Regions from separate parts of the Enterobacter sp. PL_is511 genome, predicted to be linked through region 1. Evidence: predicted binding sites of a transcription regulator. Region 1 holds the regulator's gene; each other region holds the start of a gene.
What was found. The regulator CRP, encoded in region 1, controls carbon source genes, mostly activating them, when cyclic AMP is high. The targets are predictions, from matches to a motif close to ATGTGANNNNNNTCACAT.
Positions count from the first base shown of each region.

Region 2: the regulator CRP is predicted to act here: its motif matches at 1,914-1,931, upstream of focA (formate transporter FocA).
Region 3: the regulator CRP is predicted to act here: its motif matches at 1,466-1,483, upstream of AC0TN7_RS22710 (sugar transporter).
Region 4: the regulator CRP is predicted to act here: its motif matches at 1,664-1,681, upstream of AC0TN7_RS00615 (CidA/LrgA family protein).

Region 1 is NZ_JBVPGP010000014.1:148,070-151,374, reverse strand. It holds gene AC0TN7_RS02655 (phosphoribulokinase) at 1-553, shown strand, start outside; gene AC0TN7_RS02650 (OsmC family protein) at 620-1,024, opposite strand; gene crp (cAMP-activated global transcriptional regulator CRP) at 1,336-1,968, shown strand; gene AC0TN7_RS02640 (YccS/YhfK family putative transporter) at 2,026-3,305, shown strand, end outside.
Region 2 is NZ_JBVPGP010000024.1:661,054-664,358, reverse strand. It holds gene ycaO (30S ribosomal protein S12 methylthiotransferase accessory factor YcaO) at 1-1,583, shown strand, start outside; gene focA (formate transporter FocA) at 1,990-2,847, shown strand; gene pflB (formate C-acetyltransferase) at 2,899-3,305, shown strand, end outside.
Region 3 is NZ_JBVPGP010000024.1:1,490,682-1,493,986, forward strand. It holds gene AC0TN7_RS22705 (MarC family NAAT transporter) at 1-106, shown strand, start outside; gene AC0TN7_RS22710 (sugar transporter) at 194-1,390, opposite strand; gene AC0TN7_RS22715 (PhzF family phenazine biosynthesis protein) at 1,568-2,356, shown strand; gene AC0TN7_RS22720 (PhzF family phenazine biosynthesis protein) at 2,384-3,175, shown strand; gene AC0TN7_RS22725 (SDR family NAD(P)-dependent oxidoreductase) at 3,172-3,305, opposite strand, start outside.
Region 4 is NZ_JBVPGP010000011.1:1,963-5,267, forward strand. It holds gene mdtQ (multidrug resistance outer membrane protein MdtQ) at 1-501, opposite strand, end outside; gene dusC (tRNA dihydrouridine(16) synthase DusC) at 630-1,562, opposite strand; gene AC0TN7_RS00615 (CidA/LrgA family protein) at 1,730-2,125, shown strand; gene AC0TN7_RS00620 (CidB/LrgB family autolysis modulator) at 2,122-2,817, shown strand; gene cdd (cytidine deaminase) at 2,947-3,305, shown strand, end outside.

The sequences.
Region 1 (3,305 bases):
CTGGAATCAGGTGCCGGGGACGTTCACCCCGTGGCAACCGCTGCCGGAACCCACCGACGTGCTGTTTTACGAAGGATTGCACGGTGGCGTGGTCACTCCTCAACACGACGTGGCGCGCCACGTGGACCTGCTGGTCGGCGTGGTCCCTATCGTTAACCTGGAGTGGATCCAGAAGCTGACGCGCGACATGAGCGAGCGCGGCCATTCACGAGAGGCGGTGATGGACTCGGTGGTGCGCTCCATGGAAGATTACATCAACTTCCTGACACCGCAGTTCTCCCGCACCCATATCAACTTCCAGCGGGTGCCGACGGTGGACACCTCCAACCCGTTTGCCGCCAAAAGTATCCCGTCCCTTGATGAGAGCTTTGTGGTGATCCATTTCCGCAATCTCGAAGGCATTGATTACCCCTGGCTACTGGCCATGCTGCAGGGCTCGTTTATTTCGCACATGAATACGTTAGTCGTGCCGGGCGGAAAAATGGGGCTGGCGATGGAGCTCATCATGACGCCGCTGGTGGAGCGACTGATGGAAGGGAAGCAGATCGCGTGAACATGTTCCCTCTCCCTGTGGGAGAGGGTTAGGGTGAGGGCATCAACACGCACGATGCCCCAATAATTAAGCCTCGATCACTTCATACGAATGCGTGATTTTTACCGCTTTCTCCAGCATTAACGCCACAGAGCAGTACTTCTCCGCAGACAGATCCACCGCACGCGAGACCGCTGCGTCCTTCAACTCTTTACCGGTGACCACAAAGTGCAGATTAATATGGGTGAACAGGCGTGGCGCCTCTTCGCGACGTTCTGACGTGAGTTTAACCTCACAATCCGTCACGTCATGACGACCTTTTTGCAGAATCGACACCACGTCAATGGCGCTGCATCCCCCTGCCGCCATCAGCACCATTTCCATTGGGCTTGGCGCTTTATCGCCGGAGTTACCGTCCATCAAAATCTGGTGTCCTGACGCGGACTCGCCCAGGAACGTTAAACCTTCAACCCATTTCACGCGCGCTTGCATATTCTTAAACTCCAACGTTGCATTTTTGGTGACAGATTACGCGTGCGTTACATTTCTCGCAATGGAAGGCGACCTGCATCATGCTGAAGCGAGACACCAGGAGACACGCGGCGAAAGCTATGCTAAAACACTCTGGATGCTACAGTAATACATTGACGTTACACATGTATGCAGAGGACATCAAACTTTACTGGCTGCGAAACGTTACGGTAGCCGACTTCCCAGGGTATGGGTAAGAATTCGATTGCAACCCCAGAGTCCGGATGCATCTGATGACTCTGGTGACAGCTTATAACAGAGGATAACAGCGCATGGTGCTTGGCAAACCGCAAACAGACCCGACTCTCGAATGGTTCTTGTCTCATTGCCACATTCATAAGTACCCATCAAAGAGCACGCTGATTCACCAGGGTGAAAAAGCGGAAACGTTGTATTACATCGTTAAAGGCTCGGTGGCAGTGCTGATCAAAGATGAAGAAGGGAAAGAGATGATCCTTTCTTATCTGAACCAGGGCGATTTCATCGGTGAACTGGGCCTGTTTGAAGAGGGCCAGGAACGTAGCGCCTGGGTTCGTGCAAAGACAGCATGTGAAGTGGCTGAAATTTCTTACAAGAAGTTCCGTCAGCTGATTCAGGTTAACCCTGACATCCTGATGCGTCTTTCTTCCCAGATGGCGCGCCGTCTGCAGGTCACCTCAGAGAAAGTGGGCAACCTCGCCTTCCTGGACGTGACAGGCCGTATCGCACAGACCCTACTGAACCTGGCGAAACAGCCAGACGCTATGACCCACCCGGACGGCATGCAAATTAAAATTACCCGTCAGGAAATTGGTCAGATCGTCGGTTGCTCCCGTGAAACAGTGGGCCGTATCCTGAAAATGCTGGAAGATCAAAACCTGATCTCTGCCCACGGTAAAACCATCGTGGTTTACGGAACGCGTTAATTCCGCTTAAACGGCGTGCCATCGCAAGGTGTCACGCCGTTTTTGTCTCTACTCCCCATGTGGCGCAGGCTGATCTATCACCCGGAAGTTAACTACGCACTGCGACAAACGCTGGTGTTGTGTCTTCCTGTGGCCATAGGCCTGATCCTCGGACATCTTCAGCAAGGTCTGCTGTTTTCCCTCGTGCCTGCCTGCTGCAACATCGCCGGTCTGGACACGCCGCATAAGCGCTTTTTCAAACGCCTGATTATCGGCGGCTGCCTGTTTGCGGGCTGTAGCCTCGCCGTACAGCTTTTACTGGCTCGTGATATTCCGCTGCCGCTGATCCTGACCGTGCTGGCGATGACCCTCGGCGTCACGGCGGAAATCAGTTCTCTGCACGCCCGCCTGCTTCCCGCGTCGCTGATTGCGGCCATTTTCACGCTGAGCCTCGCCGGGAATATGCCGGTGTGGGAGCCGCTGCTGATCTACGCCCTGGGGACATTATGGTACGGCCTGTTTAACTGGTTCTGGTTCTGGCTGTGGCGGGAGCAGCCGCTGCGTGAATCCCTGAGCCTGCTCTATGTGCAGCTTGCGGATTACTGCGAAGCCAAATACACCCTGCTGACCCAGCATACCGATCCGGAAAAATCCTTACCGCCCCTGCTGACGCGCCAGCAGAAGGTGGTGGATCTGATAAGCCAGTGCTATCAGCAGCTGCATATGCTCGCCGCCAACAAGAACCACGAATACAAACGGCTGCTGCGCACCTTCCAGGTAGGCCTGGATCTGCAGGAGCATATCTCCGTAAGCCTGCACCATCCGCAGGAGGTGCAAAAGCTGGTCGAGCGCAGCCACGCCGAAGCGGTGATCCGCTGGAACGCGCAGACCGTCTCGGCACGTCTGCGGGTGCTGGCAGACGATATTCTTTACCACCGCTACCCCACACGCTTTAACATGGAAAAACAGCTGGGCGCGCTGGAGAAAATCGCCCGTCAGCATCCGGATAACCCGGTCGGCCAGTTTGCCGCCTGGCACTTCAGCCGCATCGCCCGCGTGCTACGCACCCAGCGCCCGCTCTATCCGCGCGATCTGATGGCGGATAAGCAAAAACGCCTGCCGTTATTGCCCGCGCTCAGGAGCTATCTGTCGCTTAAATCGTCCGCCCTGCGCAACGCCGCACGAATTAGCGTGATGCTCAGTACCGCCAGCCTGATGGGCATGGCGCTGCATCTGCCGAAACCCTACTGGATCTTAATGACCGTGCTGTTTGTCACCCAGAACGGCTATGGCGCCACGCGGGTGCGTATTCTGCATCGGGCGGGCGGCACCATGGCCGGGCTGATCATTGCGGGCGT
Region 2 (3,305 bases), on a different contig from region 1:
GTAAAGGCGCGACAAAAAAAGCGGCACTGGCCTCTGCGCTGGGTGAGTATTTTGAGCGTCTGTCCACCAACTATTTCTTCGCTGATTTCTGGCTGGGCGAGACCATCGCTAACGGCCCGTTCGTTCACTATCCAAATGAAAAATGGTTCCCGCTGACCGAAGATGACGAACTGCCGAAAGGTATTCTCGACGCTCGCCTGCGTGCCTTCTACGATCCGGACAACGAACTAACCGCCAGCATGCTGATCGATCTGCAGTCCGGTAACGAGGATCGCGGTATCTGCGCCCTGCCGTTTACCCGTCAGTCTGACGAGCAGACCGTTTATATCCCGATGAACATCGTCGGCAACCTGTATGTGTCCAACGGTATGTCCGCCGGTAATACCCGCAATGAAGCGCGCGTTCAGGGTCTGTCTGAAGTCTTTGAACGCCACATCAAAAACCGCATCATCGCTGAATCCATCAGCCTGCCTGAAATTCCGGCAGAGGTGCTGGCGCGCTACCCGGGCGTGGTGGAATCCATCGCCAAACTGGAAGCAGAAGGTTTCCCAATCTTTGCCTATGACGGCTCTCTGGGCGGTAAGTACCCGGTCATCTGCGTCGTGCTGTTTAACCCAACCAACGGCACCTGCTTCGCCTCCTTCGGCGCGCACCCGGACTTCGGCGTGGCGCTGGAGCGTACCGTTACCGAACTGCTGCAGGGCCGTAGCCTGAAAGATCTCGACGTCTTCACCCCGCCCACGTTTGACGATGAAGAAGTGGCCGAGCATACCAACCTTGAAACCCACTTCATCGATTCCAGCGGCTTAATTTCCTGGGATATGTTCAAGCAGGACGCCGACTATCCGTTCGTGGACTGGAGCTTTGCCGGAACCACGGAAGAAGAGTTCGCTACGCTGATGGCGATCTTCAACGCGGAAGATCAGGAAGTGTACATTGCCGATTACGAGCATCTTGGCGTCTACGCGTGCCGCATTATTGTTCCGGGCATGTCCGACATCTACCCTGCTGAAGATCTGTGGCTGGCGAATAACAGCATGGGCGCGCACCTGCGCGAAACGCTGCTGGCACTGCCGGGCAGCGAATGGGAGAAAGAAGATTATCTGAACCTGATCGCTCAACTGGACGAAGAAGGCCACGATGACTTCACCCGCGTACGCGAACTGCTGGGTCTGGCGACCGGTAAAGACAACGGCTGGTATACCCTGCGTATCGGTGAGCTGAAAGCAATGCTGGCCCTGGCGGGTGGCGATTTGGATCAGGCTCTGGCCTGGACCGAGTGGACCATGGAATTCAACCAGTCGGTCTTCTCTGCCGAGCGCACCAATTATTACCGCTGCCTGCAAACCCTGCTGCTGCTTGCACAGGAAGAGGATCGCGAACCGCTGCAATACCTGAATGCTTTCGTGCGTATGTACGGCGCTGAAGCCGTAGAAGCAGCCAGCGCGGCCCTGAGCGGCGAAGCGCCGTTCTATGGCCTGCAGGCTGTTGATAGCGATCTGAAAGCCTTCCCGGCGCATCAGTCACTTCTGCAGGCCTACGAAAAGCTGCAGAAAGCAAAAGCCGCTTACTGGTCAAAATAAGCGCACATAACATTACCAGCAGTAGGCGTATTCAATCGTCTGGGCTATATTACGGGGCAATTTCATTGCCCCGTTTTTTATTTTCTTCGGCAATGATTGTTGATTGTAATAATAAAGTTAAATACGGGTAAATATAATAATATTGATCTGGGCTTTACTGTTACTTTTTATGGTTAATACTCCATATTAATTAACTGCTTCAGAGGTGGCTGAACGAAAAAATTCAACTCTTTTCATAACTTTTAAAATTTATTTTTATACGGATAATCAAATACTTACTCCGCATTTGTCGTAAAACCATACGCACTGCGGGCCTATAAGCCAGGCGAGATATGATCTATATCAATTTCTCTTCTATAATGCTTTGTTAGTATCTCGTCGCCGACTTAATAAAGAGAGAGTTAGTGTGAAAGCTGACAACCCTTTTGATCTTTTACTCCCCGCTGCAATGGCTAAAGTTGCCGAAGAAGCGGGTGTCTATAAAGCAACGAAACACCCGATGAAGACGTTCTATCTGGCGATCACGGCTGGTGTGTTCATCTCTATCGCTTTCGTCTTCTACATCACCGCCACCACCGGTACAGCCGGAATGCCTTTCGGCATGGCCAAACTGATTGGCGGCATTTGCTTCTCTCTGGGTCTGATTCTCTGCGTCATCTGCGGCGCCGACCTCTTCACCTCAACGGTGCTGATTGTCGTGGCCAAGGCCAGCGGAAGAATTACCTGGGGTCAGCTGGCACGTAACTGGCTTAACGTCTACGTGGGTAACCTGGTTGGCTGTCTGCTCTTTGTTTTGTTGATGTGGCTTTCTGGCGAGTACATGACCGCCAACGGTGGCTGGGGCCTTAACGTCCTGCAAACCGCCGACCACAAAATGCACCACACATTTATCGAAGCCGTTGCTCTCGGCATCCTCGCTAACCTGATGGTCTGCCTGGCTGTATGGATGAGCTACTCGGGTCGTAGCCTGATGGACAAAGCCTTAATTATGGTTCTGCCGGTTGCGATGTTCGTTGCCAGCGGCTTTGAGCACAGTATCGCGAATATGTTCATGATCCCAATGGGCATTGTTATCCGCGACTTTGCGAGCCCGGAGTTCTGGACCGCAGTTGGTTCATCCCCGGAAAGTTTCTCTCACCTGACTATTATGAATTTCATTACTGATAACCTGATCCCTGTCACTATCGGGAACATTATCGGTGGGGGTCTGTTAGTTGGGTTGACATACTGGGTCATTTACCTGCGTGGCGACGATCATCATTGATGGTTTTCTCAGGCAGTAAATAAAAAATCCACTTAAGAAGGTAGGTGTTACATGTCCGAGCTTAATGAAAAGTTAGCCACAGCCTGGGAAGGTTTTGCGAAAGGTGACTGGCAGAATGAAGTAAACGTACGTGACTTCATTCAGAAAAACTATACCCCGTATGAAGGTGACGAATCCTTCCTGGCTGGCGCAACTGACGCGACCACCAAGCTGTGGGACAGCGTAATGGAAGGCGTTAAACTGGAAAACCGCACTCACGCGCCAGTTGATTTTGACACCTCCGTTGCTTCCACCATCACTTCTCACGATGCTGGCTATATCAACAAAGCCCTTGAGAAAATCGTTGGTCTGCAGACTGAAGCACCACTGAAACGCGCAATCATCCCGTTCGGTGGCATCAAAATGGTTGAAGGTTCCTGCAAAGCGTATAACCGCGAGCTGGACCCAATGCTGAAAAA
Region 3 (3,305 bases), on a different contig from region 1:
GGGCGGTATCGAGGCGATTTCCCGCCTGATGGGCTTCTTACTGGTCTGTATGGGCGTGCAGTTTATTATTAACGGCGTGCTGGAAATTATTAAGACCTATCATTGATGTCTTGCCCGGCGGCGCTTCGCTTGCACGGGCCTACGGGTTTTGTAGGCCGGGTAAGGCGAAGCCGCCACCCGGCACCAACACCCCTCACCCGTGCTGCCCCTGTTCCTCCAGCGCCACCGGCCATTTACGGAATATGAGCACCGACCAGACAAGCGCCACCAGGGCCGGAATAGCCCCCAGATAGCCAATCGCCGACATCGACACGTGCAGTATGACCTGATTTCCCACCAGCGCGCCCGCGCCAATCCCCAGATTGAAAATCCCGGAGAACAGCGACATGGCAACGTCCGTTGCATCCGGCGCCAGGGCCAGCACTTTCACCTGCATGCCCAGACCAATAATCATGATCGCTACGCCCCAGAACAGGCTGAGGATCGCCAGATGGCTTTCACTGCCCGCGGCGGGCATCAGCAGCAGCAGGCAGGCCAGCAGCAGGCCGATGGCGCTGCTCACCAGTAAGGAGGCGTGCCGGTTACCCAGCTTGCCAAACAGCACGCTGCCAATAATGCCCGCGCCGCCGAGGATCAACAGTAAGACGGTGGCAAAGTTGGCGCTAAAGCCCGCCACCACCTGCACAAACGGTTCAATGTAGCTATACGCCGTGTAATGGGCCGTCACCACAATGACGGTCAGCAGGTAGATACTCAGCAGCGCCGGGCGACGCATCAGCAGCGGCAGGCTTTTCAGCGAGCCGGAATGTTCGCTCGGCAGCGCGGGCAGCAGTTTAATCAGACATACCAGCGTAACCAGCGCACCCATACCGATGGCGAAGAAGGTCGTACGCCAGCCGAAGTATTGCCCCACGATGCGGCCAATCGGCAGACCCAGCACCATCGCCAGTGCGGTACCGGTAGCAATCAGGCTCAGCGCCTGCGCGCGTTTCCCTGCCGGCGCCAGGCGAATCGCCAGCGACGCGGTGATCGACCAGAACACCGCATGGGCAAAGGCGATGCCGATGCGGCTCATGACCAGCACCGTAAAATTCCACGCAATAAATGACAGCACGTGGCTCGCAATGAACAAGACAAACAGACCGATCAGCAGCCTGCGCCGCTCCATCTGGCTGGTCAGCAGCATAAACGGCAGGGACATCAGCGCCACTACCCAGGCGTAGATGGTCAACATAATGCCCACCTGAGCCGTTTCCATCTGGAAACTTTCAGCGATGTCAGACAACAGCCCAACCGGAACAAATTCTGTGGTATTAAAAATAAACGCGGCAATGGCCAGCGTGACCACGCGTAGCCACGCAACCCTGCGGGAAACTGTGTTCGTTGTCATAGGGATGTCGGAGATTCGTTGCTGAAAAGAAGAGGAGACGATCTTAAAACGTCAAACGGCGAAAACTCAACCATTATGTGATGCAGATCTCAATATTTACCTTATAAAAGCGGTAGCCGGGAACGCTGTTTTCATTGAATATAAAAGAACAACATAATAAAAACAGGCGGTAAGACAATGCAGGAGATTGATTTTTATCTGGTAGATGCGTTCAGCGATACCTCGTTCGGCGGCAACCCGGCAGCCGTTTGCCCGCTGAAAGCGTGGTTGCCCGATGAGACCTTACTGAAAATGGCGCAGCAGCATAATCAGTCGGAAACGGCTTTTTTCGTCTGCAGTAAAGGGGGCATTGAGCTCCGCTGGTTTACCACGCTCACCGAAGTCAATCTCTGCGGCCACGCTACGCTGGCCGCCGCGCACGTGCTGTTTACCGAGCTGGATTACCCGGATTCGCGGATCCACTTTGAAACCGCCTCTGGCCGCCTGACGGTCAGCCGGGAGGGGGAGTGGATGACGCTGGACTTCCCGGCATGTCCAACCCATGAAGAGACGCCCCCGCCTGAGATGCTCTCGGCGCTGGGTATTAGCCGCTACGTTGAAGCCCGGAAAGGGCGCGCATGGGTCATCGTTCTTGAAAATCGCCAGCAGGTCGAGGCCCTCGCGCCACACTTTTCGGCGATGACGCCGGGCGAGCATAAGGTGAGCGTGACGGCGCGAGGTGAGGGGGAATACGATTTTGTCAGCCGCTTTTTCTCACCGGGCGTTTCCGTCCCGGAGGACCCGGTCACCGGCTCCGCGCACACGATGCTGATCCCGTACTGGAGCGAAAAGCTGGGCAAAACGACGATGTTTGCCCGTCAGGTTTCAGCGCGTGGTGGCGATGTGCGCTGTGAGCTGAAAGGCTCGCGGGTGCTGATGAGCGGACAGGCCACACTTTATCTGAAAGGCACAGTTTTTCTGCGCTAAATAGCCATAACAAGAGAGGAAGAGACAATGCAGGAAATTGATTTTTATCTGGTGGATGCCTTCAGCGACAAAACCTTTGGTGGCAACGCCGCAGCGGTATGTCCTCTGGAAGAGTGGCTGCCGGACGAGACGCTGCTCAAAATGGCGCAGCAGCATAACCAGTCTGAGACCGCCTTTTTCGTCCGTACCGACGGTGGGTTTGAGCTGCGCTGGTTTACCACGCTGGATGAAATTAACCTGTGCGGCCATGCCACGCTTGCCGCCTCGCACGTTATTTTCGAATACCTTGACTATCCGCACACTGAAATCACCTTCACCACGCGCTTCGTGGGCGAGCTGACGGTTAAACGCAGCGGCGACTGGCTGACGCTGAACTTCCCCGCGTGGTCAACGGAGGTGGTCGAGAACCCACCTGCGCTGTTGTTTAGCGGCCTGGGCATCACAGAGGCAAAAGAGGTGCGAGTTGGACGTGATTACCTGGTGGTGCTGGAGAGCCAGCAGCAGGTAGAAGCGTTAACGCCGGATATTGGGGCAATGCTCCCGCTGGATAAAATGATCTGCGTGACGGCGCCGGGCGATAAATATGACTTCGTCAGCCGCTTTTTCTGCCCGGGCGAAGGGGTGCCCGAAGATCCGGTTACCGGATCTGCCCACAGCATGCTGATCCCTTACTGGAGCGAAAAGCTGGGTAAAACGTCACTCAATGCCCGCCAGGTGTCACACCGTGGCGGGGATCTGCGCTGCGAATTGAAGGGCGACCGCGTGCTGATCGGCGGTCAGGCCACCCTATATCTTAAAGGGCGTGTTTTCCTGCGCTAGCCGAGTGAGGCGCCGCCGCATATCACCATCTCCTGACCGGTGATAGCGGCGGCTTCATTGCTAAGTAAGAAATTCACCAGTCCCGCCACCTCCTCTGGGGCGATCAGACGTCCGATTGGCGGACACTTCG
Region 4 (3,305 bases), on a different contig from region 1:
CGCATTCACTTTGCCAATCCGGGCTTCGACCTGCGCGCGATTTTTACCCCACAGATCGAGATCCCAGCCTGCGGTCAGGCCAAAGGTGCCGTTGGTGTACCACGGCCCGGTGGTCCCTGCCGCCGGGTCGGTAATGGCAAAGGGTCCCATCAGCCCTTCGGCGGACATTTTCTGACGTTCCGCATCGGCGGAAAAATCAATTTGCGGGCCGTCGGCAGCCATAGTGGCTTTTGCCTGGGCTTCGGCAAGCGTAATCCGCTGACGGGCAATCTGCATATCCGGCGCATCGCTTAATGCTTTCGCAATAAGCCCGTTAAGCTGGGGATCGTTATACGCCTTCCACCACGCATTTTTCGGCCAGTCGGTATAATGCAATGAGGTATTCACAGACTTGGCGGCCGGTTGTGTATTTAGCGGAGAGACGGTGGAATGTTCAGGTGCGCAGGCTGCCAGAATTAATGCAAAGGGGACACTCAGAGATAAAATAAGAGAACGTTTCATTACGCCATATACTCAAAAAATAAAGGCGAAAAATACGCTTGATACTATTTATTTTTTTAGTAATGCGTGGCAATCCGTAAATTGTTATACATTTACATAATCAGAAAATTATTCACCAAATGAATAAATTACTTTGACTGAATAACCCGTGCAATATCAGAGGACGTCTGTAATGTACGAATCTCCTGAAATAACCCCAGCGCTTCATCGTACTCTTTACGTAAATAACTCAGCCACTGCTTAATTCGCGCGACGTGATACAAACCGGTGTCCCCCTGCTTTTCCAGACGACTGTATTTTTGCAGCAGCGTGACGACGTCTGCCCACGGCATCCGCGGTTCGTTATATTTCACCACCCGGCTGAGGTTCGGCACATTCAGTGCGCCGCGGCCAATCATGACCGCATCGCAGCCGGTGGCCTGCAGACAGGCCTGCGCGCTCTCGTAGTCCCAGATTTCGCCGTTGGCGATCACCGGAATGGTGAGGCGTTTGCGGATCTCACCGATCGCCTGCCAGTTAATGCGATCGGCTTTGTAGCCATCTTCTTTGGTACGGCCATGCACCACCAGCTCGGTGGCCCCGGCCTGCTGCACCGCATCGGCGATTTCAAACTGCCGCGCGTCGCTGTCCCACCCCAGGCGCACCTTAACCGTCACCGGCAAATGCGAAGGCACGGCCTCACGCATGGCTTTCGCGCCGCGATAAATCAGCTCAGGATCTTTCAGCAAGGTCGCCCCGCCGCCGCTGCCGTTGACCAGCTTCGACGGGCAGCCGCAGTTGAGATCCACCCCGTAAGAGCCCAGCTCAACCGCGCGGGCGGCGTTTTCCGCCAGCCATTCGGGATACTGGCCGAGCAGCTGAATACGCACCAGCGTGCCGGAAGAGGTCCGGCTCTGGTTGTGCAGCTCGGGGCACAGGCGGAAGAAGGATTTTACCGGCAACAACATATCGACCACGCGCAGAAACTCCGTCACGCAGAGATCGTAATCGTTCACCTCGGTCAGAAGCTCGCGCACGAGGGAGTCGAGCACGCCTTCCATTGGGGCCAGTAAAACACGCATAGCAGTACCTGTGAAAAAAGACGCGCTATAGTATCTGCTCTGTATGTGTGTGGAAAGCTCGGCGTTCCATTCCGGAATGTCTGGTATGCTCAAAATTCATGATGTGATCCATGGCACATTTTTAGGTTTAATTGTATGATGAATGCGTTTCAGCAAGGACTATCACCATGAGCAAATCATTGAACATTATCTGGCAATATCTGCGCGCATTCGTCCTGATTTACGCCTGCCTGTATGCCGGGATTTTCATCGCGTCGCTGCTGCCCATCACCATCCCCGGCAGCATTATCGGCATGCTGATCCTCTTCGTGTTGCTGGCGCTGCAAATCCTGCCCGCAAAGTGGGTCAACCCCGGCTGCTTCGTCCTTATTCGCTATATGGCGCTGCTTTTCGTGCCTATCGGCGTCGGGGTCATGCAGTATTTTGATTTGCTCAAAGCCCAGTTCGGCCCGATTGTGGTCTCCTGCGCGGTCAGTACGCTGGTGGTTTTCCTGGTGGTGAGCTGGAGTTCACATCTGGTGCATGGCGAACGTAACGTGATTGGGGAGAAAACAAAAAAATGATGGACAATATCTGGTGGTCCCTGCCGCTCACCCTTGCAGTCTTTTTCGCCGCACGTAAGCTTGCCGCGCGTTTCAAAATGCCGTTGCTGAACCCGCTGCTGGTGGCGATGGTGGTGATTATTCCGTTCCTGCTGCTCACCGGCATTCCTTACGAACGCTACTTTGCCGGCAGCAAAATCTTAAACGACCTGCTGCAGCCCGCCGTCGTGGCGCTCGCCTTTCCTTTATATGAGCAACTGCACCAGATCCGCGCCCGCTGGAAATCCATCATTACCATCTGTTTTGTCGGGAGCCTGGTGGCGATGATCACCGGTACGTCGGTGGCGCTGATGATGGGTGCCTCGCCGCAGATTGCCGCCTCTATTCTGCCAAAATCGGTGACCACGCCTATCGCGATGGCGGTTGGGGGCAGCCTCGGCGGTATTCCGGCCATCAGCGCGATGTGCGTCATTTTCGTCGGTATTCTAGGCGCGGTGTTTGGCCACACCCTGCTGAACGCGATGCGTATTCATACTAAAGCGGCACGGGGGCTGTCGATGGGCACCGCCTCCCACGCGCTGGGCACGGCCCGCTGCGCGGAGCTGGATTATCAGGAAGGGGCGTTTAGCTCCCTGGCGCTGGTGATCTGCGGGATTATTACCTCCCTGCTGGCCCCATTCATTTTCCCGCTGATTCTGGCGGTGATGGGCTAAAATTTGCGATGCGTCGCGCAAATTTCATTTTGATTTCATAAGTTGCATACATAATGAGAAGCGGATCACATATAAAGCCCTGACGGCTCCGTAAACTACCGATCCATTAACCTTTATGAGGCAAACGCCATGCACCCACGTTTTCAAGCTGCTTTCGCCCAGCTTGCAGAGAATTTGCAGTCAGCCCTTGCTCCCGTTCTGGCAGATGCACACTTCCCCGCCCTGCTGACCGCGGAGCAGGTCACGATGCTGAAACAGGCAACGGGACTGGATGAAGACGCGCTGGCTTTCGCACTGCTTCCTCTGGCTGCTGCCTGCGCGCGGGCCGATCTCTCCCACTTCAACGTCGGGGCCATTGCGCGGGGCGTCAGCGGCACCTGGTACTTCGGCGGCAACATGGAGTTCCTGGGCGCAACCATGCAGCAGACCGTTCACGCCGAGCAGAGCGCCATCAGCCACGCCTGGCTGCGCGGTGAAAAAGCCCTGAG